Regions from separate parts of the Streptomyces sp. NPDC049915 genome, predicted to be linked through region 3. Evidence: riboswitches for the same ligand, from Rfam matches in the RefSeq annotation. Region 3 holds a riboswitch; each other region holds the start of a gene.
The links. A riboswitch is a leader RNA that binds a small molecule or an ion and turns the genes downstream of it on or off. The one in region 3 is predicted to bind thiamine pyrophosphate.
Positions count from the first base shown of each region.

Region 1: it holds a riboswitch for thiamine pyrophosphate, as region 3 does, so the genes downstream of both, AB0J12_RS24725 (thiamine ABC transporter substrate-binding protein) here and thiO (glycine oxidase ThiO) in region 3, are expected to answer to the same signal.
Region 2: it holds a riboswitch for thiamine pyrophosphate, as region 3 does, so the genes downstream of both, thiC (phosphomethylpyrimidine synthase ThiC) here and thiO (glycine oxidase ThiO) in region 3, are expected to answer to the same signal.

Region 1 is NZ_JBFAMH010000015.1:83,240-93,379, reverse strand. Features, by position in the region: gene AB0J12_RS24735 (hypothetical protein) at 1,111-2,436, opposite strand; gene rlmN (23S rRNA (adenine(2503)-C(2))-methyltransferase RlmN) at 2,931-4,037, shown strand; TPP riboswitch at 4,074-4,179, shown strand; gene AB0J12_RS24725 (thiamine ABC transporter substrate-binding protein) at 4,254-5,339, shown strand; gene AB0J12_RS24720 (iron ABC transporter permease) at 5,384-6,985, shown strand; gene AB0J12_RS24715 (ABC transporter ATP-binding protein) at 6,986-8,005, shown strand; gene AB0J12_RS24710 (LAETG motif-containing sortase-dependent surface protein) at 8,088-8,786, opposite strand; gene AB0J12_RS24705 (Rossmann fold nucleotide-binding protein) at 8,958-10,082, opposite strand; gene AB0J12_RS24700 (VOC family protein) at 10,109-10,140, opposite strand, start outside.
Region 2 is NZ_JBFAMH010000009.1:246,232-256,371, forward strand. Features, by position in the region: gene AB0J12_RS18540 (cupin domain-containing protein) at 1-216, shown strand, start outside; gene AB0J12_RS18545 (DUF5326 family protein) at 376-588, shown strand; gene AB0J12_RS18550 (IclR family transcriptional regulator C-terminal domain-containing protein) at 921-1,646, shown strand; gene AB0J12_RS18555 (SsgA family sporulation/cell division regulator) at 1,747-2,193, shown strand; gene AB0J12_RS18560 (YibE/F family protein) at 2,300-3,838, opposite strand; TPP riboswitch at 3,910-4,087, shown strand; gene thiC (phosphomethylpyrimidine synthase ThiC) at 4,080-5,864, shown strand; gene AB0J12_RS18570 (hypothetical protein) at 6,122-6,991, opposite strand; gene AB0J12_RS18575 (metallophosphoesterase) at 7,208-8,308, opposite strand; gene AB0J12_RS18580 (LacI family DNA-binding transcriptional regulator) at 8,630-9,745, opposite strand.
Region 3 is NZ_JBFAMH010000019.1:55,122-65,261, forward strand. Features, by position in the region: gene bfr (bacterioferritin) at 1-278, opposite strand, end outside; gene AB0J12_RS27625 (sulfite oxidase-like oxidoreductase) at 464-1,096, shown strand; gene AB0J12_RS27630 (DUF4396 domain-containing protein) at 1,118-1,666, opposite strand; gene AB0J12_RS27635 (deoxyribonuclease IV) at 1,742-2,614, opposite strand; gene pknB (Stk1 family PASTA domain-containing Ser/Thr kinase) at 2,696-4,630, opposite strand; gene AB0J12_RS27645 (thiazole synthase) at 4,747-5,541, opposite strand; gene thiS (sulfur carrier protein ThiS) at 5,545-5,745, opposite strand; gene thiO (glycine oxidase ThiO) at 5,742-6,929, opposite strand; TPP riboswitch at 6,927-7,040, opposite strand; gene AB0J12_RS27660 (hypothetical protein) at 7,093-7,464, shown strand; gene AB0J12_RS27665 (FAD-dependent oxidoreductase) at 7,497-8,741, shown strand; gene AB0J12_RS27670 (Rv2175c family DNA-binding protein) at 8,838-9,203, shown strand; gene thiE (thiamine phosphate synthase) at 9,649-10,140, shown strand, end outside.

The sequences.
Region 1 (10,140 bases), on a different contig from region 3:
CTCCTGCCTCCGGCCCGCTCCGCCCGCGCTGCGCCGACGCGCGCCCACGTGTGGATAGGGCCGGTGGCCATGAGTCGATCACCGCATAGCGCGGTCCCGGTCAGAACAATGCCTCCGGCGGGGGATCGGCCGGCACCGGGATGGAGGGGGCGCCGTCGCCGACTGCGAGTCCGATGTGGCGTGCGCGGGGAGCTCCCATCCCGTCCACCGTCGACCCAGGCAAAGCCGAGCAGACGCGGTCCATGGCGTCCAGGTCGTTCGTACAGTGGCGCGCTCCACCTGGACGCCATGGACCACGCCCGCTCCACGGTGTGTGGGTCGACGGCGGACGGGATGGGAGCTGGGGAGGGTGGTGGGTTGGGGAAGGGACTTTGAGCTCGGCTCAGACCCGCACGCACCCTCTACTGCTGCTGCTCTCCATAGGAGAGGTCGACACCCTTCCGCAGCTCCTCAGGGGTCTTAACCAGCGGCTCTCGGTCCCCAACTCGCAACTCATACTGAGTTGCGCCACTCGGGACCGCGGTGACCTTCAACGGCCAGGTGCAACTGTCGCCCACCACCTTGCCCGGAACGCCGCTACCGAGGCGCCCCTGCGAGAGCTCGTGTCCTGACTCATCAAGGAAGCGGACTCGGCTGCCAGGCCGCAGATCTGCGAAGTCATCCGTGCCGACGCAGCCCTCGTCCTCCTGGGCGTTGACCCACGAGTCAAAAACCGTGACCGTGCCAGTCGCCGTAAACTGGGGGCCCGAGGGCCCATCGTCGTCTCCGCTCAGGCCCCATGCAAGCCCAACAGCACCTGCCCCCACGACCACGCCCACGAGCCCGCTGGCGAGATAGGGCATCCATCTGCGCGTTGGGCGTTCTATCTCTCTGGCGCCCTTGCCGATCTGATCCTCTGACATAGAGCGATCTTGGCAACGAATAAGAGGTGTGGTCCCAGATGTGCCGAGATCGTGACCACATGCCAGTGGCGTTCCACAGCGGATGGCTTGTTGCGGTACAGCAGCGAAGTACAGCAACCGCACTGACCGCAGGCGACCATTCACAGCCCTGAGCAGCCTTGCGGCCAGCCCAGGAGACCTCAGCAACCCCCGTGCCTGTAGTTCGCATCTAGGGGCGCGGTGGCGCAAGCTTTTCGGCGTCTTTGGTGGCGCGCCCGGAGGCGGCGAGGAGCGCGAGCACCGCGAGCAGGGCCAAGAGGACGAGGACGAGCAGCAGGATCGTCAGAACTGTCGGGTGGTTCCAGAGTGCGAAGACCAAGGCCACGATCAGCAGCGCGGCCAGGGCGATCCAACGGCGGTGGGCCTGGGCCCAGGTTCCCGCTCGGCCGGTGCGGACCTGATGGGCGTACGCCCAGTGAGCCGCAGAGTCCGCGGCGCGCTCGGATGTGCCGCGGACCGCGCGCGGCAGCCGACCGGGACCGATCAGATAGGCGCCCAATGCAATGACCACACCGAGCACGATCGCCGTGCGGAGGCTGACCCGAAGGAAGTGCAGCAGCCTATCGAAGACGGCCGCGGCGGCGGCCTTCGACTGAACCTGGGGCGGGAGATGGTCCAGGTAGTAGCGGCGGGCGATGACCAGGACGATGGCGATGATCAGGCAGGCGAAGGCCGCGCCGAGAGTGGTACGGATCAGGGCTCGCCGTCGCCGGTGGGCAAGCAGCACCCCGGCGGCGCCGATCAGCATGACGATCACGGGGAACCAGTTCCCGATCGTGTCCAGCAGATGGGCGCCCTTGCGGATCTTGTCGAGTTGGTCGGACTGGAAGAGCACCATCTGCTTGTTGACATCGGGGATCTTGGAGGCCGGGGCCAGTCCGGCGTCGATGAGCGCCTGTTTGACCTGGTCGACGGCTTGGCCGACGTCCAGGGTGACGGTTCCGCCGTTCACGCCGATGGCTCCGCGGCCTTGGCCGGTCAGCGCGTGGACGACTCCGGCGTGGGCCTGTCGGTTGGCGGTCGTCCAGATTCGCTCGAAGCGGTTGCTCCGCACGAAGCGCGTGGCCACCTTCTGAACGGTGGCGTCGACCGCGGAGTCGAGCTGGGGGCCGAGCCCCTTCACGGCCTGTGCGGCCTTCGGCGGCAAGCCCTGCGCCTGGAGCCAGGCGGCGATGTCCGAGGCCGCCTTTTTGCCGTCGACCCGCACGTCGGCGGCATGGGTGATGCGCTTGATCGCCGCATCCTCGATCGCGGGGTCCGAGGCCAGCGGGGCGACCGTCGCCACGTACCGGTCGGTGTCCAGCGCGATGTCGTGCACCCACACGGTGAGCAGCGCGATCGGTACGAGGATGCAGGTGAGGACGATGAGCACCGCCGAGGCGGTGTTCCTGGCGATCCGAGCAGCCGGCGAGTCGCCCTTGTGCCCGCTCGGCGCCGCGTCACCAGTGTTCTTCTCGGCTGCACCGAATTCGGACGGCTCGTGGGGGCTGGTCATGGATGCTCCGGGACTCCTGGGCGGTTACCTGCCCCCATTGCCGCAGCTGCACGACGGAGCGGCACCCCCAGCCGGGCCATACGAGCGAGACGCGGTCAACCTCCCGAGCACGTGATCGTGCACGGCGAGACGAGCCTTTCCGATGGCGCGCGACTTGCGCACACTGCTATGGCTCCGTCGAACGAAGCTGGGTCTTGGGGATCCGTGACGTGAAGAACATCGCGAGGAGAGCGGCGAAGGCGAGGATGGCGAGTGCGGCGCACAGACCGTCGATCCCGGCGTTCGCGTTCGCGTCGAGTGCCGCCCTGTGACCTGCCTGCACTCGAAGCCCATGGCGTCCGCCTCACACAGCAGTGTTGGCGATAGCCGAGCGCCCTGGGCCGTCCCTGGGCCGTCCGAGGCCCACCAACGCTGACAGGCGACACCCACAGGTGACCGCCCCCACCCCGCTCCGGCCTGGGCTGCCGGAGTTGATCTGCGACACTGGTACCACCATGCCCAAGCCCGGAGAACTTACTTTTGTCGCGCCGCGCGGAGCCAAGACGCCGCCGCGGCATCTTGCCGATCTTTCGCCTGCCGAGCGCAAGGCGGTCATGGCCGAGATCGGGGAGAAGCCGTTTCGCGCCAAGCAGCTGTCGCAGCACTACTTCGCGCGGTACGCGCACGAGCCGGAGCAGTGGACCGACATCCCCGCCGGGGCGCGTGACAGGCTGCGGGAGGCGTTGTTCCCCGAGCTGATGACCGTCGTGCGGCATCTGTCGACCGACGAGGGGACCACGCGCAAGACGCTGTGGCGGCTGTTCGACGGGACGCTCGTCGAGTCCGTGCTGATGCGGTATCCGGACCGCGTCACCATGTGCATCAGCTCGCAGGCCGGGTGCGGCATGAACTGCCCGTTCTGTGCGACCGGGCAGGCCGGGCTGGATCGCAATCTGTCCACCGCCGAGATCGTGCATCAGATCGTCGAGGGCATGCGGGCGCTTCGGGACGGGGAGATCCCCGGTGGTGCCTCCCGGCTGTCCAACATCGTCTTCATGGGCATGGGCGAGCCGCTCGCCAACTACAAGCGGGTCGTCGGGGCCATTCGCGCGCTCACCGATCCCGCGCCCGACGGCCTCGGGCTGTCCCAGCGCGGCATCACCGTGTCGACCGTCGGCCTCGTGCCCGCCATCCACCGGTTCGCCGACGAGGGCTTCAAATGCCGGCTGGCGATCTCGCTGCACGCCCCGGACGACGAGCTGCGCGACACCCTCGTCCCCGTGAACACGCGGTGGAAGGTGCGCGAGGTGCTCGACGCCGGGTTCGAGTACGTCGAGAAGAGCGGGCGGCGGCTGTCCATCGAGTACGCGCTGATCCGGGACATCAACGATCAGGCGTGGCGCGGGGACCGGCTGGGGCGGCTGCTCAAGGGCAAGCCCGTGCACGTCAATCTCATTCCGCTCAACCCGACGCCGGGGTCCAAGTGGACCGCCTCCCGGCCCGAGGACGAGAAGGCGTTCGTCGAGGCCATCGCCGCCCATGGTGTACCGGTGACGATCCGGGACACCCGTGGGCAGGAGATCGACGGGGCATGTGGTCAGCTCGCCGCCACCGAGCGGTAATCTGACTGTCGTAACGACAACTTCATAGCCGGAACATCTTTCCGACAGGGGAGCGCCACAGCGCTGAGAGTGCGGCACCGGCCGCAGACCCTCTGAACCTCGCCCAGGTCATTCTGGGTAGGGAGATCGGTCATCACTCGAGCTGTTGCGCCCTGCCCGGGACACCCTGAGGCGTCCCGGGCAGGGCCGCGTCTCTTCCTGGTCACTCCAGGAGGAATGTCAGTGAGCATCACCAAGAGGGCCACGGTCGTGGTGGTCGGCCTCGGCCTCGTCACGCTGTCCGCGTGCGGGTCGGGCGGCAGTGAGAAGAGCGCCGCCGAGTCCAAGACCGTCACGCTCGTCAGCCACGACTCGTGGGCCGTGTCCAAGAACGTCCTCGCGGACTTCGAGAAGCAGTCCGGGTACAAGGTCAAGGTCCTCCCCGGCGGCGACGCCGGGCAGGCCGTCAACAAGGCCATCCTCACCAAGGACAACCCGCAGGGCGACGTCTTCTTCGGCGTCGACAACACCCTGCTCTCCCGCGCCCTGGACAACGGCCTCTTCCAGCCGTACGAGGCCAAGGGGCTCGGCGCCATCGGTGCCCGGTACCAGCTGGACCAGGGCAAGCACCGGGTCACCCCGATCGACTTCGGCGACATCTGCGTCAACTACGACAAGAAGTACTTCGCCGACCACAAGCTGACCCCGCCGGCTTCCTTCGACGACCTGGTCAAGCCGGAGTACAAGAACCTCCTCGTCACCGAGAACGCGTCCACCTCCTCGCCCGGCCTCGGCTTCCTGCTCGGCACCGCCGCCAAGTACGGCGACGCCGGCTGGCAGGACTACTGGAAGAAGCTCAAGGCCAACGGCGTGAAGGTGGTCGACGGCTGGGAGCAGGCCTACGACCAGGAGTTCTCCGGCTCGTCCGGCGGCAAGAAGGCGCACGGCGACCGGCCGCTGGTCGTCTCGTACGCCTCCTCGCCGCCCGCCGAGGTCGTCTTCGCCAAGCCGCAGCCGAAGACCGCGCCGACCGGCGTCGCGGCCGGCACCTGCTTCCGGCAGATCGAGTTCGCCGGGCTGCTCAGCAACGCGAAGAACACCAAGGGCGGCAAGGCGCTGATCGACTTCCTGGTCTCCAAGGAGTTCCAGCAGGACATGCCGCTGAACATGTTCGTCTACCCGGTGCTCGACGGCGCCAAGGTGCCCGCCGAGTTCACCCAGTACGGCCCCGCGGCCAAGGACCCCGAGACCCTGGCGCCGGCCAAGATCGCCGACCACCGCGACCAGTGGGTCAAGCAGTGGACCTCACTCGTACTGAAGTAGCCCGGCGCCCGGACCGCGCGGGGAGCGCGGCGCGGCTCGGCCTGATGGCCCTGCCCGTCGCGTTCTTCGCCGTGTTCTTCGCCTACCCCGTGGCCGCGATCGTCGCCCGCGGGCTCAAGGTCGACGGCGCCTGGCAGTTCGGGCGGCTCACCGACGTCCTCGGGCAGTCCGACATCCGGCACGTGCTGTGGTTCACCACCTGGCAGGCGCTGGTCTCCGCCGGGCTCACCCTGCTGCTCGGCCTGCCCGGCGCCTATGTCTTCGCCCGCTTCGACTTCCCCGGCAAGCGGCTGCTGCGGGCGGTGGTGACGGTGCCGTTCGTGCTGCCGACCGTCGTCGTCGGCACCGCCTTCCTCGCGCTGGTCGGCCGCGGCGGCCTGCTCGACCAGCTGTGGGGCGTACGGCTGGACACCACCGTGTGGGCGATCCTGCTCGCCCACGTCTTCTTCAACTACGCCGTCGTCGTGCGGACCGTCGGCGGTCTGTGGGCGCAGCTCGACCCGCGCCAGGAGGACGCGGCGCGGATGCTCGGCGCGTCCCGCTTCACCGCCTGGCGCACGGTCACCCTGCCCGCGCTCGCGCCGGCGGTCGCGGCGGCCGCGCTGATGGTGTTCCTGTTCTGCTTCACCTCCTTCGGCATCGTCCAGATCCTCGGCGGCCCCGGCTTCTCCACCCTGGAGGTGGAGATCTACCGGCAGACCGCCGACGTCTTCGACCTGTCCACCGCCGCCGTGCTGACGGTGGTCCAGTTCATCGCGGTCGGCGCGATCCTCGCCGTGCACGCCCGGACGGTACGGCACCGGGAGAGCGCCCTGAAACTGGTGGACGCGGCGACGACGGCACGCCGGCCGCGCGGCGCCGGGCAGTGGGCGCTGCTCGGCGGGGTGCTGCTCACCATCGCCGTGCTGCTCGTGCTGCCGCCCGCGGTGCTGGTGCAGCGCTCCCTGGACGGCGGCCTCGGCTACTACCGGGCGCTGACCAGCCAGGACGGCAACACCTTCCTCGTCCCGCCGATCGAGGCCATCGGCAACTCGCTGCAGTACGCCGTCGCCGCCACCGCGATCGCGCTGCTGATCGGCGCGCTCGCCGCCGCCGCGCTGACCCGCCGGGACGCCGGACGTCTGGTGCGCGGATTCGACGCGCTGCTGATGCTGCCGCTCGGCGTGTCCGCGGTGACCGTCGGCTTCGGCTTCCTGATCACCCTCGACAAACCGCCGCTGGACCTGCGCAGCTCCTGGATCCTGGTGCCGCTCGCGCAGGCGCTCGTCGGCGTTCCCTTCGTCATCCGGACCATGCTGCCCGTGCTGCGCGCGGTCGACGCACGGCTGCGGGAGGCGGCGACCGTGCTCGGGGCCTCACCGTGGCGGGTGTGGCGGGAGGTCGATCTGCCGATGGTGCGGCGGGCCCTGCTGATCGCCGCCGGGTTCGCCTTCGCCGTGTCGCTGGGCGAGTTCGGGGCGACCGTCTTCATCGCGCGGGCCGACACCCCGACGCTGCCGGTGGCCGTGGCCCGGCTGCTGGCGCGGCCCGGTGACCTCAACTACGGGCAGGCGATGGCCCTGTCGACGATTCTGATGGTGGTGTGTGCCGTGGCGCTGCTCGTCCTGGAGAGCCTGCGGGTGCCTGACCGGACGGGGGAGTTCTAGATGCTGCTCAGCCTCGACGCCGCGACCGTCCGCTTCGGCGAGCGGAGCGTCCTCGACGCCGTCGATCTCGATGTCGCCGTGCACGAGGTGGTGTGCGTGCTCGGCCCCAGCGGCAGCGGCAAGTCCACGCTGCTGCGGGCGGTCGCCGGCCTCCAGCCGCTGGACGCGGGCCGGATCCTGCTGGACGGCCACGACCAGGCGAAGGTGCCCGCGCACAAGCGGGGCGTGGGGCTGATGTTCCAGGACCACCAGCTCTTCCCGCAGCGCGACGTCGCCGGGAACGTCGCCTTCGGGCTGCGTATGCACGGCACCGGCAAGGGCGAACAGGGCGAGCGCGTCGGGGAGTTGCTGGAGCTGGTCGGTCTGCCCGGCGCCGGGCGGCGGGCCGTGGCCGCGCTGTCCGGGGGTGAGCAGCAGCGGGTCGCGCTCGCCCGGGCGCTCGCTCCGCGCCCCCGGCTGCTGATGCTGGACGAACCGCTCGGTCAGCTGGACCGTTCGCTGCGCGAGCGCCTGGTCGTCGAACTGCGGGAGCTGTTCGGCCGGTTGGGCACCACCGTGCTCGCCGTCACCCACGACCAGGGTGAGGCGTTCGCGCTCGCCGACCGGGTCGTGGTGATGCGGGACGGGCGCATCGCCCAGTCCGGCACACCCCTCGAGGTGTGGCAGCATCCGGCGGACGCGTTCGTCGCCCGCTTCCTCGGCTTCGACAACGTGGTGCCGGGGACCGTCGTCGGCGAGGCGGCCGACACTCCCTGGGGCAAGCTGCCGGTGCCCGACGGCTCCCCGCAGGGGCCGCGCGACCTGCTGGTCCGCCCGGCCGGGGTCCGGCTGACCGAGGTGGCGCAGGGCCTGCGCTGCACCGTCACCGCCCGCACCTTCCGCGGCACCCATGTCGCCGTCCGTCTCCAGCCCGAGGACGCGCCCCGTCTGGAGGCCGCCTGCGCGCTGCGCGAAGCCCCAGAGGTCGGCGCCGAGGTGGGCGTCGCCTTCGACGGGGCGGAGGTCGTCGTCCTCGGCTGAGGGACGCTTCCGGCACCGCCGCCGGGCAGGCGAACGGCCCGTCCCCGATCTTTTGGGGACGGGCCGTCGTGCGTGCGTGGGGTCAGCCGTTGTCCTTGGCCCCGCGGCGGCGCATGCCGAGGAAGACGGCGCCGCCGCCGACCACGACCAGGGCGCCCGCGATGCCGGCGATCAGACCGGTGTTGGAGTTCGCACCGGTCTCGGCGAGGTTGGAGTCACCGACCGCCGGGGACGGGGCGTTGCTCACGGTGCCCGCGGGGGCGGTGCTCGCCGGAGCCGACGGGCTCGGCGTGTCCTCGGCCGGAGCGGACGCCGACGGCTTCGGCGCCGGGCTGGCCGGCGGGGCCGGAGGCGTCGTCGGGGTGTCCTTCTTGCAGGCGGTGGGCGGCGTGGTGAGGTTCGGCGTGATGTCCTTGTCCACGATCGGGTGCTTCGTGTCGCCGGCCAGGACATGGACGCGGTAGATGGCGTTCGGCTTCCAGTCCTCGGCGAAGGTGATGGTCACACCCTGGGACGAGCCGGTGACGGTCTGCTCGCCGACCTTGTGGTCGTCGCTGCCCTTGTTCTCCAGGAAGACGGAGACGAGGGCCGGGGTGCCGGAGGCATCGACATCGGTGACGGTGATGACACCCTTGTCACCCTCGCACGCGGCCTTGGCGGAGAATTCGCTGATGTCGCAGGCGAGCGCGTTGCCGGCGACTGTGAGCGCGAGCGCCGCCGCGGCGGAGGCGACCCCGAGGGCGCGCACGGAACGGGCGGCAGTACGGCGGGATATGGACACGTTTGTCCTTACGGGATGCAACTGCGGGGGGTTGAAGGGGAGTTGCGGCGCCGAGGGGATGCGATCGCAACCGCCCGGCACCATAGCCCCCATGAGGCTCACAGGTTTATAAGCGTTCCATAAGAAGTGTCAACGCATATGCCCGCCAAGGACCTTGCCTTTGCCCTCTTATTAACCGGACAGATGTTTCAACGCCTCCGGCGCCTCCTCGATCCGGTCGACCAGCGCGATCCGGGACGCCATCGAGCGGTCCCGTGCGAGCGACTGCAGCAGCGGCCAGGCGGGCAGCCGCTCCGTCCAGTGCGCCCGGTCCACCAGCACCATCGGCGTCGCCTCGCCACGGGACCCGTAGTAGTTCGGCGTCGCGTTGTCGAAGATCTCCTGTACGGTGCCGGCCGCACCCGGCAGGAACACCACACCCGCGGTGCAGCGGGCCAGCAGGCCGTCCTCACGGGTGGCGTTGGCGAAGTACTTGGCGATGTGCGTGGCGAACGCGTTCGGCGGCTCGTGGCCGTAGAACCACGTCGGGATGCCGATCGACGTGCCGCCGCGCGGCCAGCGGGTACGCACCTCGAACGCGGCCCGCGCCCAGTCGGTGACCGAGGGCCTGAACGACGGTACCGGGGCGAGGAGTTCGAGGGCCGCGGTCAGCATGTCGTCGCCGAAGGGCGCCGTGTACGCGCCCAGGTTCGCCGCCTCCATAGCGCCGGGGCCGCCGCCCGTCGCCACGGTGAGGCCGTTGTGGGCCAGGACGCGGCCCAGGCGCGCGGCACCGGCGTACTCCCGGCTGCCGCGCGCCATCGCGTGGCCGCCCATCACCCCCACGACCCGGGCGCCGGCGAGGACTTCGTCGAGGGCGTCGGAGATTGCGTCGTCGTGGATCGAACGCAGCATGGAGGCGAATATGTCGCCGTCGGCCTTCGTCTGCTGGAACCAGGCGTAGGCGAGCGCGTCCGGGGTGGCCTCGTAGCCGCGGTCGAGGCCGGCGAAGAGTTCCTCGGCGGAGTAGACGAATCCCCGGTAGGGGTCGAAGGGCAGGCCGGGGACGGGCGGGAAGACCAGGGCGTCGGACGCCCGGACGCGGGCGGCTGCCTCGGGGGTCATCGGGCAGCCGAGGAAGACGGCGCCGGCGGTTTCCACGGACAGCAGCACGTCCGTACGGCCCGTCAGGTCCACTGCCTGGACCCGGAACCCGGCGAGAGTGCCGCGCCGGGCGACCACCTCGTCGAACCGGGCGAGGGACTCGATCTCACGGTCATGGGAGCCGTCGTACGGCTGGGCGGGTGTCGGGTGCACCCGCCCATGCTAGGCAAGGGGGTCCGTCAGCCCTGTACGGCCGCCGGGTCCATCCACA
Region 2 (10,140 bases), on a different contig from region 3:
GCGCTCAACGCGGGCGAGCACGACCCGCAAAAGCCGCACAACCAGGACGAGGTCTACTTCGTCGTCAGCGGCCGCGCCGCGATCACCGTCGGCCTGGAGACGACGGAGGTGGCACGCGGCAGCGTGGTGTACGTGCCAGCCGGGGTCGCCCACAAGTTCCATCACATCAGCGAGGACCTGCGCGTTCTCGTGGTGTTCTCCCCGCCGGAGGGCTGAGGGGACCGCCTTCTTCCTCCGGGTTCCCTAGGGGACGGGTCAGGGGAGGACCGGGGGTGCGAGGCCCCCGCCTGCTCCTCCCCGGCCCTAGCATCGAGTGCAGGACATCCAGGAGAGTCCGGCACCCGTCAACGGGCCGGTGAGGAAAGGGCGAAGACGATGCGAGAGATTTTCGCGGGACTGCCGTGGTGGGTGAAGTGGGTCGCGGTGCCGGTCATCGCCCTCGTCGTGTTCGGCGGTGTGATTGCCACGGTCGTCGGTTTCGTGATCGGGCTGCTCTTCAAGCTGCTGGTCTTCGTCGCCCTGATCGCCGGTCTCATCTACATCGTGCGGAAGTTCACCGCCGGATCGTCCTCGCGCAGCGACTGGTAGGGGCCCGCGGCCGGTGATCGCCGAGGGAATCGCCGGTTCCCTCGGGGGAGGGAACTTTTCCGGACAGCCATTCTGTCCACGGCGGCGGACGGTTAGAGTCCGGAATCCGACGCGGGGCCGATCCCCCGCGCATGGCGGACACCCCCGCACCCGTGTTCCCGCACGGGCTCCCCCTCGCGCTTCGGGAGTGACCCTTGGCCACGGTTGACACCGCATCCGCAGAGCCGCACCCGCCCCCTGCCCGGCCCTGCTCGACCGCGCCCCCGCTGCAGCGGCCCGCCGCCACGCCCGGTACCGAGCAGCCTCCGGCCGCGACGACGCTCATCAGTTCCGTGCAGCGCGCCATGCGTCTGCTGGAAGCCGTCGCCGAACACCCCTACGGCGCCCCCGCCAAACAACTGGCCCGGGAGACCGGCCTCGCCCTGCCCACCGCCTACCACCTGCTGCGCACTCTGGTGCACGAGGGCTATCTCTGCCGGGAGAAGGGCCTGTTCTTCCTCGGTGAGTCAGCCGAACGGCTGGGCAGCAGCGGAGCGGAGCAGAAACGTCGCAGCACGATCGTGGACACACTCGCACAGTGGCGCGATTCGATCGGTGTGCCGGTGTATTACGCCATGTACCGCGAGGGCGAGATCGAGGTCATGTGCGTTTCGGACACGCCCGGCAACCCGGCGGTCGAGGAGTGGGCCGACTTCCGTGAGACGGGACACGCCCACGCCATCGGGCAGTGCCTGCTCTCCCAGTTGGACGAGGGCGCCCGCCGCGACCACCTCGCGCGCTACCCGGCGCAGGCCATCACCCCGTACACGGTGTGTGACAACCATGCCCTGCTGCGGCGGCTGGAGCGGCTGCGGCGGATGGAGCCGGTGATCGAGCGGCAGGAGTACGCCCTGGGCACGGTGTGTGCGGCGGTGCCGATCACGGTGGGCACCACGGCCGCGACGATGGCCATCTCGCTGCCCGCGCACCAGGCCGATCGGCTGCTGCCCGCGGCGCGGAAGCTGCAGGACGAGATCGGGCGCCTGCTGGGCTCGCTGGCCCTGTCTATCAGTATCTGAAAACTCACTCCTTGTGATCTCACGTGCACGTTCAGCAAGATGCCTCCAGTGTCAAGGGGTTCATTCCCAGCCAGTCGACGGCAAGTGACGGGGTAGGCGAATGCGCGAGTCCGTGCAGGCAGTACAGGCAGAGGTCATGATGAGCTTTCTCGTCTCCGAGGAGCTCTCGTTCCGCATCCCGGTGGAACTGCGCTACGAGGCCTGTGATCCCTACGCCGTACGGCTGACTTTCCACCTTCCCGGGGACGCGCCGGTGACCTGGGCGTTCGGCCGTGAGCTGCTGCTCGACGGGGTGGGGCGGCCGTGCGGGGAGGGCGATGTCCGTATCGCACCGGTCGAAGCCGACACGCTGGGCGAGGTGCTGATCCGGCTCCAGGTCGGTTGCGACCAGGCGCTGTTCCGTTCGTCGGCGCCACCGATCGTGGCGTTCCTGGACCGCACCGACAAGCTGGTGCCGCTCGGCCAGGAGGGCGCGCTCGCCGATTTCGATGCCCATCTGGAGGAGGCGCTCGACCGCATCCTCGCGGAGGAGCAGAGCGCGGGCTGATACGTCACGTCACCGATGGCGTAACGGTTCACCACTGCTGGGCGGGGATGTGCAGGAACGCTTCTGCAGTCGTTCGGCCGGTACGGCGAAGGTGCCGGCCGGTGTCTCAGTGCTTGCGGCGCCGTCCCCGGCCGCCGCGCCCCGCGGGCACCGGGATCGAGCCGGTGGCGGTGCCACCGCCGAGGTCCTGGCCGGCCGGTGCCGGACCCGGACGGTCGGCGGCCACCACCAGGGCCGCGAGCGCCGTGGTGACCGGTACCGAGGCGACCAGGCCGATCGATCCCACCAGTGTGCGCACGATCTCCTCCGCGACCAGCTCACTGTTGGCGACGGTGCCCACGCTGCTCTGTGCGATGGAGAAGAGCAGCAGCAACGGCAACGCGGCACCGGCGTAGGCGAGGACCAGGGTGTTGACGACCGACGCGATGTGGTCGCGGCCGATCCGGATGCCCGCCCGGTACAGCCCGCGCCAGCCCATCGACGGGTTGGCCTCGTGCAGCTCCCAGACGGCGGAGGTCTGGGTGACCGTCACGTCGTCGAGCACGCCCAGCGATCCGATGATGACGCCGGCGAGCAGCAGACCGCTCATGTCGATGGACGGGTACAGGCCGTGGATCAGGCCGGTGTTGTCGTCCGTGTTGCCGGTCAGCGCGGCCCAGCCAATGAACAGCGAACCGAGGACGCCGATCAGCAGCAGGGAGATCAGGGTGCCGAGCACCGCCACGGACGTCCGGGCCGACAGCCCGTGGCACAGATACAGGGCGATGAGCATGATCGCACTGGAGCCCACGACGGCGACGACCAACGGGTTCTGGCCCTGCAGGACCGCCGGCAGGATGAAGAAGTTCAGCACCATGAAGCTGATGGCCAGCGCGACGAGCGCCATCACCCCGCGCAGCCGCCCGACGACGATGACGGCGAGCGCGAAGATGCCGGCCAGCAGGGCCATCGGGAAGCGCCGGTCGACGTCCGTGACCGAGTACTGCAGGTCCCTCGGCGCCGAGGGCTCGTAGGCGACCACGACCTTCTCGCCCTGGTGCAGCTGCCGCGTCTGGTCCGGCTGCACGATCTCGGTGAACGTCCGGCCCGTGTCCTTGCCCGAGTCGACCCGGACGGTGGCCTTCTTGCAGGCGGCGGACGCCTGTTGCTGGGCCGAGGAGCCCTCCGCGGTGGATGTGTCGCCGGTCGGCGTGCCACCGGAGGCGTTGACCGCCTTGCAGCTCACCTCGACCACCTGGGTGACCGTGGCCTGCTGGGTCTGCCGGTCGAAGCCGACACCGGTGCGCTGGTGGGACGGGGCACCCCCGGGCCACAGCACGCCAAGACCCACGACCACCGCTACGGCGAACGGGATGAGGATCGCCGCGATGACCTTGCGCAGATGCCGGGAGACAGGAGCAGCGGGCCCGTGACTGTGACTGTGCCCATGCCCGCCTCCCGCAGAGTGCTGGGCACCGTGCCCGCCTCCCGTGGCATGGGTGGCACCGTGACCGTGGCCGCCACCGGGCGCGCGCCGATGCCCGTGCCCGGACCCTGATGCGTGCCCCTGCGCATGCCCGTCCTCGACGTCCTGGCCGTGGCCTGTCGTGCCCTGGCCGCGGGGCGGCTCGGACGGCGGATACGGGGGCTGGTGTGTGGTGGTCACCGACCGATCATCGCAAGAACGACAGGGGCCCCCTGTTCACCGCGCCCGAATTGACGCTAGCGTGGAGGCACCTTTGCACACGCGGGAGCTCGGAGCACCGGGCTGAGAGGGCGCTGACCTCCGTCTTTGCGATGTTTCACGTGGGACACACGGTGTTCCGCGCGAAATGTCGGCAGACGGTGACCGCTGCGTCGACCGCCGAACCTGTTACCGGGTAATGCCGGCGTAGGGAGTAGGTCTCATGACCAACAAGGACGCACGCACGCCTGCCTCCGTTCAGAGCGAGACGGCTCAGGAGGCCGGGAAGTCCATCGGCTGGCACAAGGCATACGTCGAGGGTTCGCGCCCCGACCTGCGGGTGCCGGTCCGTCAGGTGCACCTCACCAACGGGAAGTCGGTCACGCTGTACGACACATCCGGCCCGTATACCGATCCGCTCGTCGACACCGATGTGCGCAGGGGCCTGTCACCGCTGCGGGAGAACTGGATCATCGCCCGTGGCGACACCGAGGAGTACGCGGGCCGCCCCGTCCGTCCCGAGGACGACGGGGTCAAGCACACCTCGCCGCGCGGAGGCCTGCGCAACCTCGACGCGGTCTTCCCCGGACGTCCGCGCCAGCCTCGTCGCGGCCGTGACGGCCAGGCGGTCACCCAGCTCGCGTACGCCCGCCGGGGTGAGATCACGCCCGAGATGGAGTTCGTGGCCCTGCGGGAGAACGTCTCGCCCGAGGTGGTCCGCGAGGAGATCGCGGCGGGCCGCGCCGTACTGCCGGCCAACGTCAACCATCCGGAGATCGAGCCGATGATCATCGGCAAGCGGTTCCTGGTGAAGGTCAACGCCAACATCGGCAACTCCGCGGTGACTTCCTCCATCGAGGAGGAGGTCGAGAAGATGACGTGGGCGACCCGTTGGGGCGCCGACACGGTCATGGACCTCTCCACGGGCCGCAACATCCACACCACCCGTGAGTGGGTGCTGCGCAACTCCCCCGTCCCCATCGGCACGGTGCCGCTCTACCAGGCACTGGAGAAGGTCGACGGCAGGGCCGAGGAACTGACCTGGGAGATCTACAAGGACACGGTCATCGAGCAGGCCGAGCAGGGCGTGGACTACATGACGGTCCACGCGGGCGTGCGCCTGGCGTATGTGCCGCTCACCGCCAACCGCAAGACGGGCATCGTCTCGCGCGGCGGCTCGATCATGGCCGCGTGGTGCCTCGCCCATCACAAGGAATCGTTCCTGTACGAGCACTTCGAGGAGCTGTGCGAGATCCTCGCCGCCTACGACGTGACGTACTCCCTCGGTGACGGCCTCAGGCCCGGCTCCATCGCGGACGCCAACGACGAGGCGCAGTTCGCGGAGCTCCGCACGCTCGGGGAACTCAACACGATCGCCAAGCGTTTCAACGTACAGACCATGATCGAGGGCCCGGGACACGTCCCGATGCACAAGATCAAGGAGAACATCGACCTTCAGCAGGAGATCTGCGATGAAGCTCCGTTCTATACGCTCGGCCCGCTGACCACGGACGTCGCGCCGGCGTACGACCACATCACCTCCGGCATCGGCGCCGCGATGATCGCCTGGTGGGGCACGGCGATGCTCTGCTACGTCACGCCCAAGGAGCACCTGGGCCTGCCCAACCGGGACGACGTCAAGACCGGCGTCATCACCTACAAGATCGCCGCTCACGCGGCCGATCTCGCCAAGGGGCACCCGGGTGCGCAGGAGTGGGACGACGCGTTGTCCGACGCCCGGTTCGAGTTCCGGTGGGAGGACCAGTTCAACCTCGCCCTGGACCCGGACACGGCGCGGGAGTTCCACGACGAGACCCTGCCGGCCGAACCGGCCAAGACGGCACACTTCTGCTCGATGTGCGGGCCGAAGTTCTGCTCGATGAAGATCTCGCAGGACATCCGCCGTGAGCACGGCGGCAGCAAGGCCGAGATCGAGGCCGGGATGGCGGAGAAGTCGCGGGAGTTCGCGGCGGCGGGCAACCGCGTGTATCTGCCGATCGCGGACTGACGCGGGCCGCGGGCGGTACTCCGTGTCTGGCGTGCACGGAGTACCGCTCATCCGGCTCCAGTCGTTGGGTGACGTGCTGATCAGTGGCCGTAGGTGATCAGTCGTATGGCCTGAGCCGAGAGTCCCCTGGGCGTAGGGCACTTCAGGGACCCGGACGTGCCTGCGCCGGGTCGGCTCGAGAAGTCCCGAGGACAAGGACACCGATCACTCGCTCGGACCGTCCTGTTGATGGACGGTGCGGGGCGCGCACCGGCGGTTCACTCCGGCTGGTGCTCCGGCCCGCCGAAATCGGGGCTGCTGAAGTCGGGGCTCGTGAAGCTCGGGCGCGGGCCGGCGGCGGGGCCGTCGTCGGGGCTGGTGAATCCCGGCCGGTCATAACCCAGGCGTGGCATGCGGCTGGACGGCACCGACGGGGAGACGGGGTGGGCCGGCGTCGTTCCGGGATCGGCCAGGGCGTCGCGCAGGAACGGCACGATCCCGCGTTCCAGCAGGGCTTCATGCCAGGCGTCGCGCGCCTGGGTCAGCTCCTGGGGAGGTTCGCCGTGGGCGCCGAGGTCGAGCGAGGGACGGTTGCGCAGGGCCGTGAGCAGCAGTCCGACCGTGGCGACGAGGATCGCGGCCGCCGTCAGCGCGCCGAAGACCCATCCGGCGGTCAGCATGGTCCGGGCGAAGGCCGGCTCGGGGTCGAGCATCTTCAGGACGTAGCCCACGAGCAGGAATATCGCGGCGGCGGTGCCGGCGAGGACGGGTGCGAGGACGGCGACCACGGCGACGGCGCCCGCGCCGGTGCTCTCGGCCATCTCACCCATGGTGGCGGCGAGCCCCATCGGGGCGCTGCCGGCGTCGGAGGATGCGGAGGGGCGCTCGGCTGTCGGGGCGGCGGCCGGGGCCGGACGGCGCAGCTCCTCGCGGACCTTGACGTAGTGCTGGTACTCGGCGGCGGCGGAGGCGGTGATGAGGGAGATGGCGCTGAGCGCCATGGCGCGCAGCTGTTCGAGGGTGAGCCGTTGGCCGACGGCGGACAGTTCCGGACGGTGTGCTGCGGAGCGCAGCGCCTCATCGAGGATCCGTTCGTAGTCCTGACGGTCCTCGCTCAGCAGGTGCTGCGGAACGCTGTTCATGTGCATCCCCCGATGCTCCGTAGGGCTTGGGGCTCGCATGGCGACGAGCCGTCGGGCAGAAACGGAGGGGAGCCTGCTACGGATAAGGCGATGGTAGAGCGGCGACGGCTCGAGGTGACAGGGGGTTTCGACAAATTGCCGAGGGGCCCGGTGTGTTGAGCTGATCCGGGCCGGGTGCCGGCCGTGGGTCAGAACGGTCCGAAGGGTGGCGCGTGGGAACGCTCAGCCGCCCAGCGGGAGTTCCTGGACCAGCAGTTTTCCTGCCATCGTCACGCCGCCGTCCATGGCGATGGCGAGTCCGTCGGCATAGACGTGCGGGCCCTCGACGAGCGGGCCGGCGCTGTCCTCGCCCTCCTCGGAGCCGACATCGCCCAGCAGGTACGGGATCGGGCTGTGGCCGTGAACGATGCGGGTGCCGCCGTACGTATCGAGCAGCGAGCGCACGGCGTCGGCGCCGCCCTCGTCGCGGAAGGAGAAGCGCTTGGTGAACTTGCGGAACATGTCCCAGCACTCGTCCGCGTCGTTTCGGGTCAGCGTCTCGCGGACGGTGTCGTTGACCGCCTCGATCGAGTCGCCGTAGTCGAGGTAGGCGGTGGTGTCGGAGTGCACGAGCAGATAGCCGTCGACCTCCTCCACGGCGTCCAGGCGGGCCATCCACTGCAGGTGGTGGTCCAGGAGGCGGTCCATGTCGGTCTTCTGGCCGCCGTTGAGCAGCCAGGCCGCCTGGAAGGTGGCGGTGCCCGCGCCGGAGTTGACGGGCGTGTCGCCGAACCGCTTGGCGCCGAGCAGCAGCAGTTCGTGGTTGCCCATCAGGGCCTTGCAGTAGCCGCCGGCCGCCGCGGCCTCCGCGGACAGGCGCATGACCAGGTCGATGACCCCGATGCCGTCGGGTCCGCGGTCGGTGAAGTCGCCGAGGAACCACAACCGGGCGGTGCCCGCGCACCACTGGCCCGCCGCGTCGATCAGCCCCTTCTCCTGCAGGGCGGCGATCAGCTCGTCCAGATAGCCGTGCACGTCGCCCACGACGAAGAGGGGGCCGGGGGCGGGCTGCGCCGCGGCCGGGACGGGCGCGACGGCCGGGTCGACGGTCACCTGCACGGTGTCCCCGCGGTTGATGACCGGCAGATCGCGCTCGGTGGGCGTGTAGCCCTCGGGCGCCTGCAGCGGGTCCTCGACGGGCGGTACGCCCTCGCCGGGGTGGGCACCGTGGCCGAACGGACCGGTCTCATGGACGTACGCGGGCACGCGGAAGTCGCGCAACGTCGCCGTCCGCTCCACCTCGGGTCCCTGACCGGCCCCCTGAGTCATCGACCCCTCCACCATCGCGCCGCATCTGCACCGCTTCGGACTGCCTGGTCGCAGCGGCCCGCGGTGTCGTGGGCCCATCATAGGAATGCGGATCGTGCCGTGTGATGACCCAGGGGTGGTGAATCGGAACAAGACTCCTGTTCACTGCGGCTTTTCGCCCCGTTTGGGAAGGGCTTTCCCACCTGAGCCCCTCCGACGTGACGACGCCGCGGGGGCGATACGCCTTCGTCGCCACCCCTGCGTCCACCGGGTTCCCCCTCCGGCGCACGCGCCGCGCCACCATCCCTGTCGGGGGCGCGGTGGACCACCCGTACGAGGCGCATCCGGTCTCCGGTGCTACCCGTCACCCTCCGGGGTGCGCGGCGGGCTGACCGTCGTGCGCTGCTGGCGGCGCTGGGAGGACGTGCGGATGATCAGCTCGGTCGGTATCACCTGCTCGACCGGCTGGTCGGACTCCACGCCCTCGATGGCGTCGATGAGCAACTGCACCACGGCCGTGCCGATACGGCGGGGTTTGAGCGACAGGGTCGTGATGGGTGGTTCGGTACTGGCGTACACGGTGGACTCGCTGCAGCACACCAGCAGCAGGTCCTCGGGCACGCGCAGCCCGTAACGGCGGGCGGCGGCGAGCAGATCGGTGCCGTTGGGGTCGAAGAGGCCGTAGACGGCGTCGGGGCGGTCGGGCCGGGCGAGGAGCCGGTCGGCGGCGACTGCGCCCGCGCACGGGTCGTGCGCCGGGTAGGCCTCGTAGACCGGATCCTGTCCGACCCGCTCACACCAGCGCAGGTAGGCGGTGGTCGACAGGTGGGTGTACGTGTCGGTCGTGGTCCCGGTCAGCAGGCCGATGCGGCGGGCGCCGGCGTCGGCGAGATGATCGAGGATGTTGAGGACGGCGGCCTCGTGATCGTTGTCGACCCAGGCGGTGACGGGCAGGGAGTCGACGGGGCGGCCGTCGGACACCACCGGTAAACCCTGCCGGACCAGTTCCGTGACCACGGGGTCCTGGTCGGAGGGGTCGATGACGACGGTGCCGTCCAGGGCCACGTTGGACCACACGTCGTGGCGGGAGGTCGCGGGCAGGATGACCAGCGCGTAACCGCGGGCGAGCGCGGCGGAGGTGGCGGCGCGGGCCATCTCGGCGAAGTAGGCGAACTCGGTGAAGGTGAAAGGTTCATCCCCGTACGTCGTCACGGTCAGACCGATGAGGCCCGACTTGCCGGTACGGAGGGTGCGGGCGGCGGCGGAAGGCCGGTATCCCAGCCGGTCGGCGACCTCGCGGACGTGGCGCCGGGTCGCGTCCGGGAGGCGGCCCTTGCCGTTCAGGGCGTCGGAGACGGTCGTGATGGAGACTCCGGCGGCGGCGGCCACGTCTCTGATGCCCGCCCGACCCGGCCGGCTTCCTCGGCGTGAGGTTTCCGCGCGGCTCACCTGGTGCTTCCCTGCTGCTGTCATGGCGAGGTGATAGTAGGGCTCATGACGTGGGGTAGTGCGGACGCATATGCACGCGTTGACAGGCACGTTTCTGCATGGCAGCAGAGGGTCAAGTGCCTAAGAAAACAAGGAAGTTGACCGTTTTTCCAGCAAGACGTGACGCATCGGCGCGGATAGGCCTGTCAAGCACCCGATGTTTCGAAGAGGTCTCAACTCACCTTGACGAGGGATGCGCGCCACGGCGTGAGCTACCGGCGCATAGATATATGTGCGGCGCGCCCCCACCTCGTACGCCCGCGCCGGACCCTTCGTGCGTCTTCCTGTGTTGTTGCCCGTGATGCCCCTGGGACCTGGGGGGCGGCGCTCCCGTGGCCCGTGGCGCACGAGGTCCTGCAGACCGGTACGCAGCGCGGCCC
Region 3 (10,140 bases):
ATCTGGCGGTCGGCCTGGAACATCTCCGTGACCGTCTGTCCGACCCGCACATGGAACAGCCGCTGGTAGTTCGGCAGCCCGTCCAGGAACAGGATCCGGTCGGTGAGTACCTCGGCGTGCTTCATCTCGTCGAACGACTCGTGCCGCGTGTACTTGGCGAGCTTGGTCCAGCCGAAGTTCTCCTGCATCTTCGCGTGCAGGAAGTACTGGTTGATCGCGGTCAGCTCACCGGTCAGCTGCTCGTTGAGGAACTCGATGACCTCGGGGTCGCCCTGCATCGCGGCGGGCTCCTTCCACCTGGGGGATCGGGAGGTTGCGGCGGCATGATTGCACCGGCCTCGTGGATCGTCCAGTAAGTGCGCACTTAGTAAATAAGTGCATGCTTGGCGGATTTGGTGGCTGGTTGTCCGGTTCGGGGGTTGCCTGGTCCTGTGCACCGCTCCCGGTCTGTCAGGATGGATACATGGGTCATCCGGTGGAGCGAGAATCTGGAGAAGCAGCACGGTCCGAGCTTCCGCCGGGACAGCGAGTGCAGAAGGGCTGGCCGGTCACGCACTACGGGCCGGTGCCCAAGTTCCGGCCCGAACGCTGGGAGTTCCGGGTGTTCGGCGCCACCGCCGACGGCGCGAAGCACTGCTGGACCCACGAGGAGTTCACGGCTCTGCCGTACACCACGGTCGTCGCCGATCTGCACTGCGTGACGAAGTTCAGCATGATGGGCGCGGAGTGGGGCGGCATCCCCGCCCGGGTCATCCTGGACATCGCGCCGCCCGCGCCCGAGGTCACCCATGTGATGGTGTGGGCGGAGTACGGCTTCAGCTCCAATCTGCGCCTCGCCGACTTCGCCGCCGAGCGCACGCTCTTCGCCACCCACAAGGACGGCGAGCTGCTGACCGCCGAGCACGGGTTCCCGCTCCGCCTGGTCGTGCCCCATCTGTACGCCTGGAAGGGCCCCAAGTGGGTGCGCGGCGTGGAGTACATGACCGCCGACCGCCGCGGCTTCTGGGAGGAGCGCGGCTATCACAACGTCGGCGACCCCTGGAAGGAACAGCGCTACTCCTACCAGGAAGAGCCCGGGGACGGCCCCGAGCTCTGAGTCCTGGCGGTGTCGCGCCGGTCAGTGGTGGTACTGGTGCACCACCGCGTGGCCCTTGCCGCGGCCGATCATCCACTTGTTCACCGGGGTCGTCACGACGAACGCCAGGGCCAGCGAGATCGCCAGCGCTCCCCAGAACAACAGGTCGTCCAGGTGGGCGTCCATCGCGGCCGGCCACAGCGCGATCACACCGTTGTCGATCAGCTCCATCACGGCGATCGACAGGGTGTCCGCGGCCAGCGCCACCCGGAACGCGGTACGGAAGTCCACGCCGGCCTTCAGCACGCCGCGCAGCGTGAGGGAGTAGCCGAAGACGAAGGCCAGCGCGATCGCCAGCACCATCGTGGCCACGTTGCCCCAGCCCAGCCAGGTGCCGATCACCATGCCCAGCACCTCGCCGATGGCGCACCCGGTGAGGCAGTGCAGGGTGGCCTGCGCGGCCATGGCCCAACTGGCGGAGGGGGCGCGGTGGTGACCGGCGTGGCCGTGGTCCGCGTGGTCCGCGTGGTCGGTGTGCCCGCCGTGGTCGGTGTGGTGGTGCGCGTGGTCGGTGTGCGCCTCGTGCTGCATGACTGCCCCCAACGTCAGGTAACGGCTCCTGCGATGACAGGAACCGTATACCCCCCTGGGGTATTCCTCAACGCTTTACGAATCCCGGAGTTTCTTGAGCCGCTCCACGTCCGCCGCGTGCCCCTCCTTGCCGCCGGGCGTCTCGATGACCAGCGGCACGCCGTCGGTCGCGGGATGCGTGAGCAGGGCGCTGAACGCGTCCTCGCCGATGTGACCGGCGCCGATGTTCGCGTGCCGGTCCTTGTGCGCGCCCACCACGTCCTTGGAGTCGTTGGCGTGGATCAGCTTCAGCCGCCCCTCACCGACCGTGTCGACCAGCAGGTCCAGCGTCTGGTGCGCGCCGTCCGGCCCCGTCAGGTCGTGCCCGGCCGCGAAGATGTGGCAGGTGTCCAGGCACACGCCCAGCTTCGGGTGACGGTCCAGCGCGTCGAAGTACGGCCCGAAGTCCCAGGTCCGTGAGCACAGCGAGGCACCCTGCCCGGCCGTGGACTCCAGCAGCAGCAACGGGTCGTCGTCGTGGGTCAGCTCCTCCAGCAGCGGCAGCAGGTGCGCGCGCACCTGCTTCAGCGCCACCTCCCGGTGCCGGCCGCCGGTCGCGCTGCCGGTGTGCACGACCACGCCGAGCGCCCCGATCTCACGCCCCCGCCGCAGGGAGTGCCGCAGTGACTCCACCGACCTCTCGACCGTCGCCTCCGTGTGGGAGCCGAAGTTGATCAGATACGGCGCGTGCACGTACGCCGGGATCGACTGAGCCTCGCACGCCGCGCGGAACGCCTCGTCCTGCCGCGGATTGCCGGCGGGCGTGGCCCAGCCGCGCGGGTTGGCGACGAAGACCTGCACGGTCTCGGCGCCCAGGTCACGGGCGTACGACAGACCGACGGAGTGCAGACCGCCGGCCACCGGGACGTGCGAGCCGACGGGATTGCGCAAGGGGGATCGAGGTGTCACCCGTTCAGCCTGCCATGCGCCCGGGCGTGCCCGGTCACGCGGCCGCGGTGGCCTCGGTCACCGCCGGGCGCGTGACCGACCTCACCGGATGGTGATCGTGATCGTCGATCCCTGCGGCGCCTTCTGGCCGCCCTTCACGGACTGCTTCTTCACCGTGTCGCCGAACAGCCCGAGCAGCCCGCGGTCCTCCTTGACCTGGAACCCGGCGTCCTTCAGGGCCTGCTTGGCGTCGTCGACGCTGTCGCCCACCACGTCAGGGACCTCGATCATCTGCGGCCCCTTGGACAGGGTCAGCGTCACCGTGTCGCCCTCGGCGGCCTGGCCACCGGAGTCCGGCGACTGCGCGGCGACCTGTCCGGCGTCGAGCTCGGAGTTCACCCGCTCCGGGGCGACCTTCACCTTCAGGCCGGCGTCCTCCAGCTCGGAGCGGGCGTCCGCCAGGTCGGAGCCGGTGACGTCCGGGATGTCGACCGCGCTGCCCTTGCTGACGGTGAGCGCGACCGCCGAGCCCGCATGCCGCTCGGTGCCCGCCTCCGGATCGGTGCCGATCACCGAGCCCCGCGTCACCTCGTCGCTGAACTCCCGGTTGATCATGCCCGGCTCCAGCCCGCTGTCCCTCAGCACGGACCGGGCCTTGTCCAGCTTGTAGCCCTGCAGATCGGGCACCTTCACGGTCTCCGGGCCCTTGGAGACGGTCAGCTTCACCGCGTCGTGGTCGCGGATGCGGGCACCCGGATCCGGGTCGGTGCTGATGACCTTGCCCCGCGCGACCGTGTCGCTGTAGGCGTAGGTCACCTTGCCGGCCTCCAGACCGGCCCGCTCCAGCCGCTGCTTCGCCTGCGCCTCGGACTGCGCCAGCAGCGGCGGCACCTTGGTGAACTGCCCGGAGTTGATGTACCAGACGCCCGCGCCGACACCGAACACCAGCAGCACGGCGGCGATCAGGGTGATCAGCCGCCGGCGGGAGCGCGAGGGCCCCGGCCGCGGGGGAGCCGGCGGCGGGGTCTGCAAGCGGCTGGTGCGATTCAGCGCGGCCGCGTCGCCCTCGTCGTCCTCGTTGACCGGCAGCGGGCGGGGCACGGTCAGCGCGCGCGGGATCACGCTCGTGCGGTCGTCGGCGTTGTCGTGGTCCGCGGCCAGCGCCTGCGGCGGCACCGCGTCCAGCTGTTCCTCGCTCAGGCCGGCCCGCGCCTCGCGCGCCAGCGCCAGCAGGGCCACCGCGTCGTGCGGCCGCGCCTCGGGCGCGCGGGCGGTGGCCGCCGCCACCAGCCCGTCCAGGGCGTACGGCAGCCCCGGCACCAGCGTGGAGGGCGCCGGGACGTCCTCGTGCAGATGCTTGTAGAGCACGGCGGCCGGGGAGTCGCCGTCGTGCGGCTTCCCTCCGGTGAGCATCTCGTAGAGCACGACACCACACGCGTACACGTCCACGCGCGGGTCGGCCGTGCCCTGCTCGATCTGCTCCGGCGCCAGATAGGAGACGGTGCCGAGCACCTCACCGGTGGTGCTGGTGACGGTGTCCACCGAGCGCACCAGCCCGAAGTCGGCGACCTTGACCCGGCCGTCGTCCCCTATCAGGACGTTCTCCGGCTTCATGTCCCGGTGCACGAACCCGGCCCGGTGCGCGGAGCCCAGAGCGGCCAGCACCGGCTCCAGGATGTCCAGGGCGGCACGCGGCTGCAGCGCCCCGCGCTCGCGCAGTACGTCGCGCAGGGTGCAGCCGGCGATGTACTCCATCGCCAGATAGACGTACCGGCCGTCGGCGCCCTGGTCGAAGACCTGGACCACGTTGGGGTGGGCCAGCCTGGCGACGGACTTCGCCTCCCGGATGAAGCGCTCGACGAACGTGGCGTCGGCCGCGAGCGCCGGGTGCATCACCTTCAGCGCGAGCACGCGGTCCAGACGGGTGTCCAGGGCCCGGTAGACCGTGGCCATCCCGCCGGCCGCGATCCGCGCGTCGACGCGATACCGGCCGTCGAGCACCTGCCCGACGAGGGGGTCCGAGAGGGTCGTATCCACGCAGGCGAGTGTACGAGCCGTCACCGGCACCCCAGCCCTTTCACCCAGCCAGGGGGGTGACTGCAGCCGACCTGTGACGTGTCGCGCGCACCGGTATGACGCACGGGCCGCGGGCTTCAGAAAGCCGGCCGCTCCGGGTCCAGCCGGGCGACGCCCTCCGTGGGTGAGGACGCCTCGGCGAAGTGCCGCTTGGGAATCCGCCCCGCCCGGTACGCCAGCCGTCCCGCCTCCACCGCGTGGCGCATGGCCTCCGCCATCACCACCGGCTCCTGCGCCCGGGTCACCGCCGAGGCGAGCATCACACCCGCGCACCCCAGCTCCATCGCCATCGCCACGTCCGACGCCGTGCCCGCCCCCGCGTCCAGGATCACCGGCACGCGCGCGTCCTCGACGATCAGCTGGAAGTTGTGCGGATTGCGGATACCGAGACCGGAACCGATGGGCGAGCCCAGCGGCATGATCGCCGCACAGCCGACGTCCTGAAGCTTCCGCGCGAGCACCGGGTCGTCGTTGGTGTACGGCAGCACCGTGAACCCGTCGTCGACCAGCGTCTCCGCCGCGTCCAGCAGCTCGATCGGGTCCGGCAGCAGCGTGCGCTCGTCGGCGATCACTTCCAGCTTGACCAGGTCCGTGCCCAGCGCCTCCCGCGCCAGCCGGGCCGTGAGCACCGCCTCCCCGGCGGTGAAGCAGCCGGCGGTGTTCGGCAGCACCCGGATGCCCAGACGGTCCAGCACCGACAGCACCGAGCCGTGCACCTCGGGGTTGACCCGCCGCATCGCGACGGTCGTCAGCTCGGTGCCGGAGGCGACCAGCGCCCGCTCGAGCACCTCCAGGCTGGGCGCACCGCCGGTGCCCATGATCAGACGGGAGGTGAACGGCGTACCGCCGAGGACGAGGGGGTCGTCAGCCATGGTTCAGCCTCCCTGGACGGCGGTCAGGACCTCGACGCGGTCACCGTCGGCGAGGGCCGTCGTGGACCACCGGGTGCGCGGGACGACGGTCTCGTTGAGGGCGGCGGCCACCCCGGAGGGGGCAGCGGTCAGGGACTGCACGACGGCGTCGAGAGCCGTGCCGGGCTCGACACGGCGGGGCTCGCCGTTGACCGAGATGTTCATGCGGGCTGCTCCGTGAGGGTGCGTGCGGGCTGCTGCGCGGCGGCGTGAGAAAAGCGCTTCGGGGTGAAGGGGCGGGCCTCCTCCGGCAGCTCGCCGGTGACCAGGGCGTGGGCCAGCACGTCCCCGGTGACCGGGGTGAGCAGGACGCCGTTGCGGTGGTGGCCGGTGGCCAGCAGCAGCCCGTCCAGCGCGGTCGGGCCGAGCAGCGGCGCGTTGTCGGGGGAGCCGGGGCGCAGTCCGGCCCGGGTCTCCGTCAGCGGCAGCTCGGTGATGCCGGGCACCAGCTCGTGCGCGTCGCGCAGCAGCTCGTAGACGCCGCCCGCGGTGACGGTCGTGTCCCAGCCCATCTCCTCGCTGGTCGCGCCGACGACCAGCTCACCGTTCTCGCGGGGCACCAGATACAGCGCGCCGCCGCGCACCACGGCGCGCACGGTCCGGCTCAAAAACGGCGTCCGGTGGTTCGGCATGGTCAGCCTGAGGACCTGCCCCTTCACCGGCCGCACCGGCGGCAGCACGGCCTCCGGCACGCCCGCGAGGCGCCCGCTCAGGCTGCCGGCGGCGAGCACGACCTGTCCCGCGCCCAGCTCCTCGCCCTCGCTCGTGACGACGCCTCCCGCGCGCTCCCGCGCGACCGTGAGCCGCTCGGCCCGGGTCCGGTGGAACACCACCCCGGCCCGCTCGCAGGCGGTGACCAGCGCGGCCGCGAGCCGTCGCGGGTCCACCTGGTGGTCGCCGTCGACCCGCAGCCCACCGCGCACGCCCGGCGCGAGCATCGGCTCCAGGCGCCGGCAGTCCCGGCCCGACAGCCACTCCGACGCAAGGCCCGACTGCCGCTGCAGGGCGTGCAGTTCCTTGAGGTGGGCGCGGTCGTCGGCGTCCAGGGCGACGGCGAGCGTCCCGCTGCGGCGGTAGCCGAGGTCGTGGCCGGTGGCCTCGGTGAGTTCGGCCGCGAAGTCCGGATAGCGGCGCGCCGAGGCCAGGTTGAGGCCGAGCAGGGTCTGCTCGCCGTAGTGCAGTTCCGTGACGGCGGCCAGCATCCCGGCCGCCACCTGCGCGGCTCCGCCGCCGGGCTCGGGGTCCACGACCGCGGTGGCGAACCCCCTCTGCGCGGCCCGCCAGGCCGTGACCAGCCCGATGATCCCGCCCCCGATGACGAGGACGTCTGACGTACGCGTAGGCGACATGGGCGTCCAGCCCCTCCCTTCGCCGGCATGACCCGGATCAGGTTCGTACGGTCGGAGGCCGTCCCAGCCTCCCTCTCAGCCCGGTGCGTCCGGGCTCCCGCGAGTGCTTTACGGTGGCCACCCTAGCCCGTGCCGCTGTGTGTCTGTAAGGGAGCCTTCCGTCATGACCCGGTCCCTCGACGGTCTCGTCCTCGCCCCCGTCACCGATCAGGCGCCCGGTCAGGTGGGCACGCGCACCCGCTTCACGTACCACGAGCGCGGCGGCGAGATCTGGGCCGAGTACACCGGCGGCGACGTGGTGCGCGGGCATCTCGTGGGCACCCGGCAGGGGGACCGGCTGGACTTCCGGTACGTGCAGCTCAAGCAGGACGGGACGACCTCCGGCGGGCACTGCGTGTCCACGGTCGTTGAGCTGCCGGACGGGCGGCTGCGGCTGGAGGAGACCTGGGAGTGGGAGTCCCAGGAGGGCAGCGGCACCAGCGTGGTGGAGGAGCTGCCCGCGCGTGTGGAGCAGGTCACGGCACAGGACCGCTGACTGACGATGTGTCAGGTGTCTATGGTGATCAGGTGAGCGAGCAGACGCGGCAACGGGACACCTCGGCGGCGGCGCCGGCGCGGCGCGTGGTCGTCGCGGGCGCGGGCATGGCCGGGGTGCAGACCGCGGTGGCCCTGCGCGACCAGGGCTTCACCGGCAGCGTCACGCTGATCGGCGCCGAACCCCACCAGCCCTACGACCGGCCGCCGCTGTCCAAGGCCGTCCTGCTCGGCACGGCCGAGGGCTCCGCCTTCGACGTGGACTTCGAGGCGCTGGGCATCGAGCTGCGCCTCGGCTGCGAGGTGCTGGGCGTGCGCCCCGCCGACCACGAACTGGACACCGAGGCCGGCCCGGTCGGCTACGACGTCCTCGTGCTCGCCACCGGCGCCGAACCGATCACCCTGCCCGGCGCCGAGGGCGTGCCCGGGGTGCACCTGCTGCGCACCCTGGACGACGCCGAGCGGCTGCGCCCGGTGCTCGCCCGGCAGCACGACATCGTCGTCGTCGGCGCGGGCTGGATCGGCGCCGAGTTCGCCACGGCCGCGCGCGAGGCGGGCTGCGCGGTCACCGTCGTGGAGGCCGCCGACCGCCCGCTCGCCGGGGCGCTGCCCGCCGAGGTCGCCGCGCCGATGACCGAGTGGTACGCCGACGCCGGTGTCGCGTTGCGCACGCACGCGCGCGTGGCGGGCGTCGAGCCGGGCGTGGTGGTCCTCGACGACGGCACCCGGCTGCCCGCCGGCGCGGTCGTCGTCGGCATCGGCGCACGGCCCGCCACCGGCTGGCTGGCCGGCTCCGGCGTCGAGCTGGGACCGCGGGGCGAGGTGGTGGCCGACGCGCAGCTGCGCACGTCGCTGCCGGACGTGTACGCGGTCGGCGACTGCGCCTCCTTCCCCTCCGCCCGCTACGGCGAACGCCTGCTCGTCCACCACTGGGACAACGCCCTCCAGGGGCCTCGCACGGTCGCCGCGAACATCGTCGGCGACACTCTCGCGGAGTACGACCCGGTGCCGTACTTCTGGTCCGAGCAGTTCGGCCGCTTCGTCCAGTACGCCGGCCATCACACCGCGGCCGACCGCACCGTGTGGCGCGGTGACACCTCCGGCCCGGCCTGGACGGTGTGCTGGCTGCGGGAGGGCCGGCTCATCGCCCTGCTGGCGGTGGGCCGCCCCCGCGACCTGGCCCAGGGGCGGCGGCTGATCGAGGCGGGCACGGCCATGGATCCGGAGCTGCTGGCGGACCCGGCACGCCCCTTGAAGGCCGCGACCGCGGCGGCTTGACGGTGCTCGACCAGCCATGACGTGACCGCGGTCGACCACGCCACGTCGCGGCCCTGGCATCGCGGCAGGGTCGGTGGAGCGCCTACGCTTGGTTCCGTGACCGAGATTGACGCAAAGATCGATGCTCTCGTCCCCGCCTGGCTCACCCTTCCCGACATCGCCGAGATGCTCGGCGTCGAGGTGACGCGTGTCCGGCAGCTGGTCAAGGAGGGCCAGCTCATCGCCGTACGCCGCGGTGAGAACCGCGCACTGCACGTCCCCGCCGCCTTCATCGACGGGGACAAGGTCGTCAAGGGCCTGACCGGCACCCTGACGCTCCTGCGGGACGACGGGTTCACGGACGAGGAGATGCTGGAGTGGCTCTTCACGCCGGACCCGAGCCTGCCCGGCACGCCCGCGCAGGCGCTGAGCGAGAATCGCGGCACGGAGGTGAAGCGCCGCGCCCAGGCGCTCGCCGTCTGACGCACCCGCACTGAACACCGCCGACACAGGGGCCGTGGTCCGGGTGGCCACGGCCGGGGCCGCGCACGGCCTCGGACACGCCGCCCGGGCCGCGGCGCCCGCCGTCACGGCGCTTTGCGTCCGCGGCGCCGCGCGTCCGCGGAACTCTTCGGCTCCGTGGCCCGACGGCTGCGGCCCGCCTGGTGTGGGCTGCGTGGGCTGCCGTGGGGATTTGGCGCGCGCGTCGCGGCCCGGGCCTGCGAGAAGGCAGAAGGCCGCTCCAGCCGTGAGCCGTGAGCCGGGCGCGTGTCGCGCCCCCGGCCGGGGCCGGGCTCCCGGTCGTGACGGTTCGCGGGATACGTTCCTGGGGTGCGTCCGTGGGCCGGTCCGCGGAGCGCGCCGCCGCAGCCCGCACGCCGCGGCTCCTACGATCCGGCACACCGCACCCACCCCCGGGGGGACCCATATGACCACCGCCGCCACCGCTCGTGCCCACCTCGCCGACGCCCGGCTGTACCTGTGCACCGACGCCCGCAGGCGCCAGGGCGACCTGCCCGAGTTCCTCGACGCGGTCCTCGCCGGCGGCGTCGACATCGTGCAGCTGCGCGACAAGGGCATGGAGGCCGCCGAGGAGCTGGAGCACCTGAGCGTCTTCGCCGACGCCTGCGCCCGCCACGGCAAGCTCCTCTCGGTCAACGACCGCGCCGACGTCGCCCACGCGGCCCGGGCCGACGTCCTGCACCTCGGGCAGGGCGACCTCCCGGTTCCGGCGGCCCGTGCGATCCTCGGCGACGACGTGCTGATCGGCCGCTCCACCCACGCCGAGGCGGAGGCGAAGGCCGCCGCCGTCCAGGAAGGCGTGGACTACTTCTGCACCGGCCCGTGCTGGCCGACCCCCACCAAGCCGGGACGGCACGCCCCCGGCCTCGACCTGGTCCGGCACACCGCCGCGCTCGGC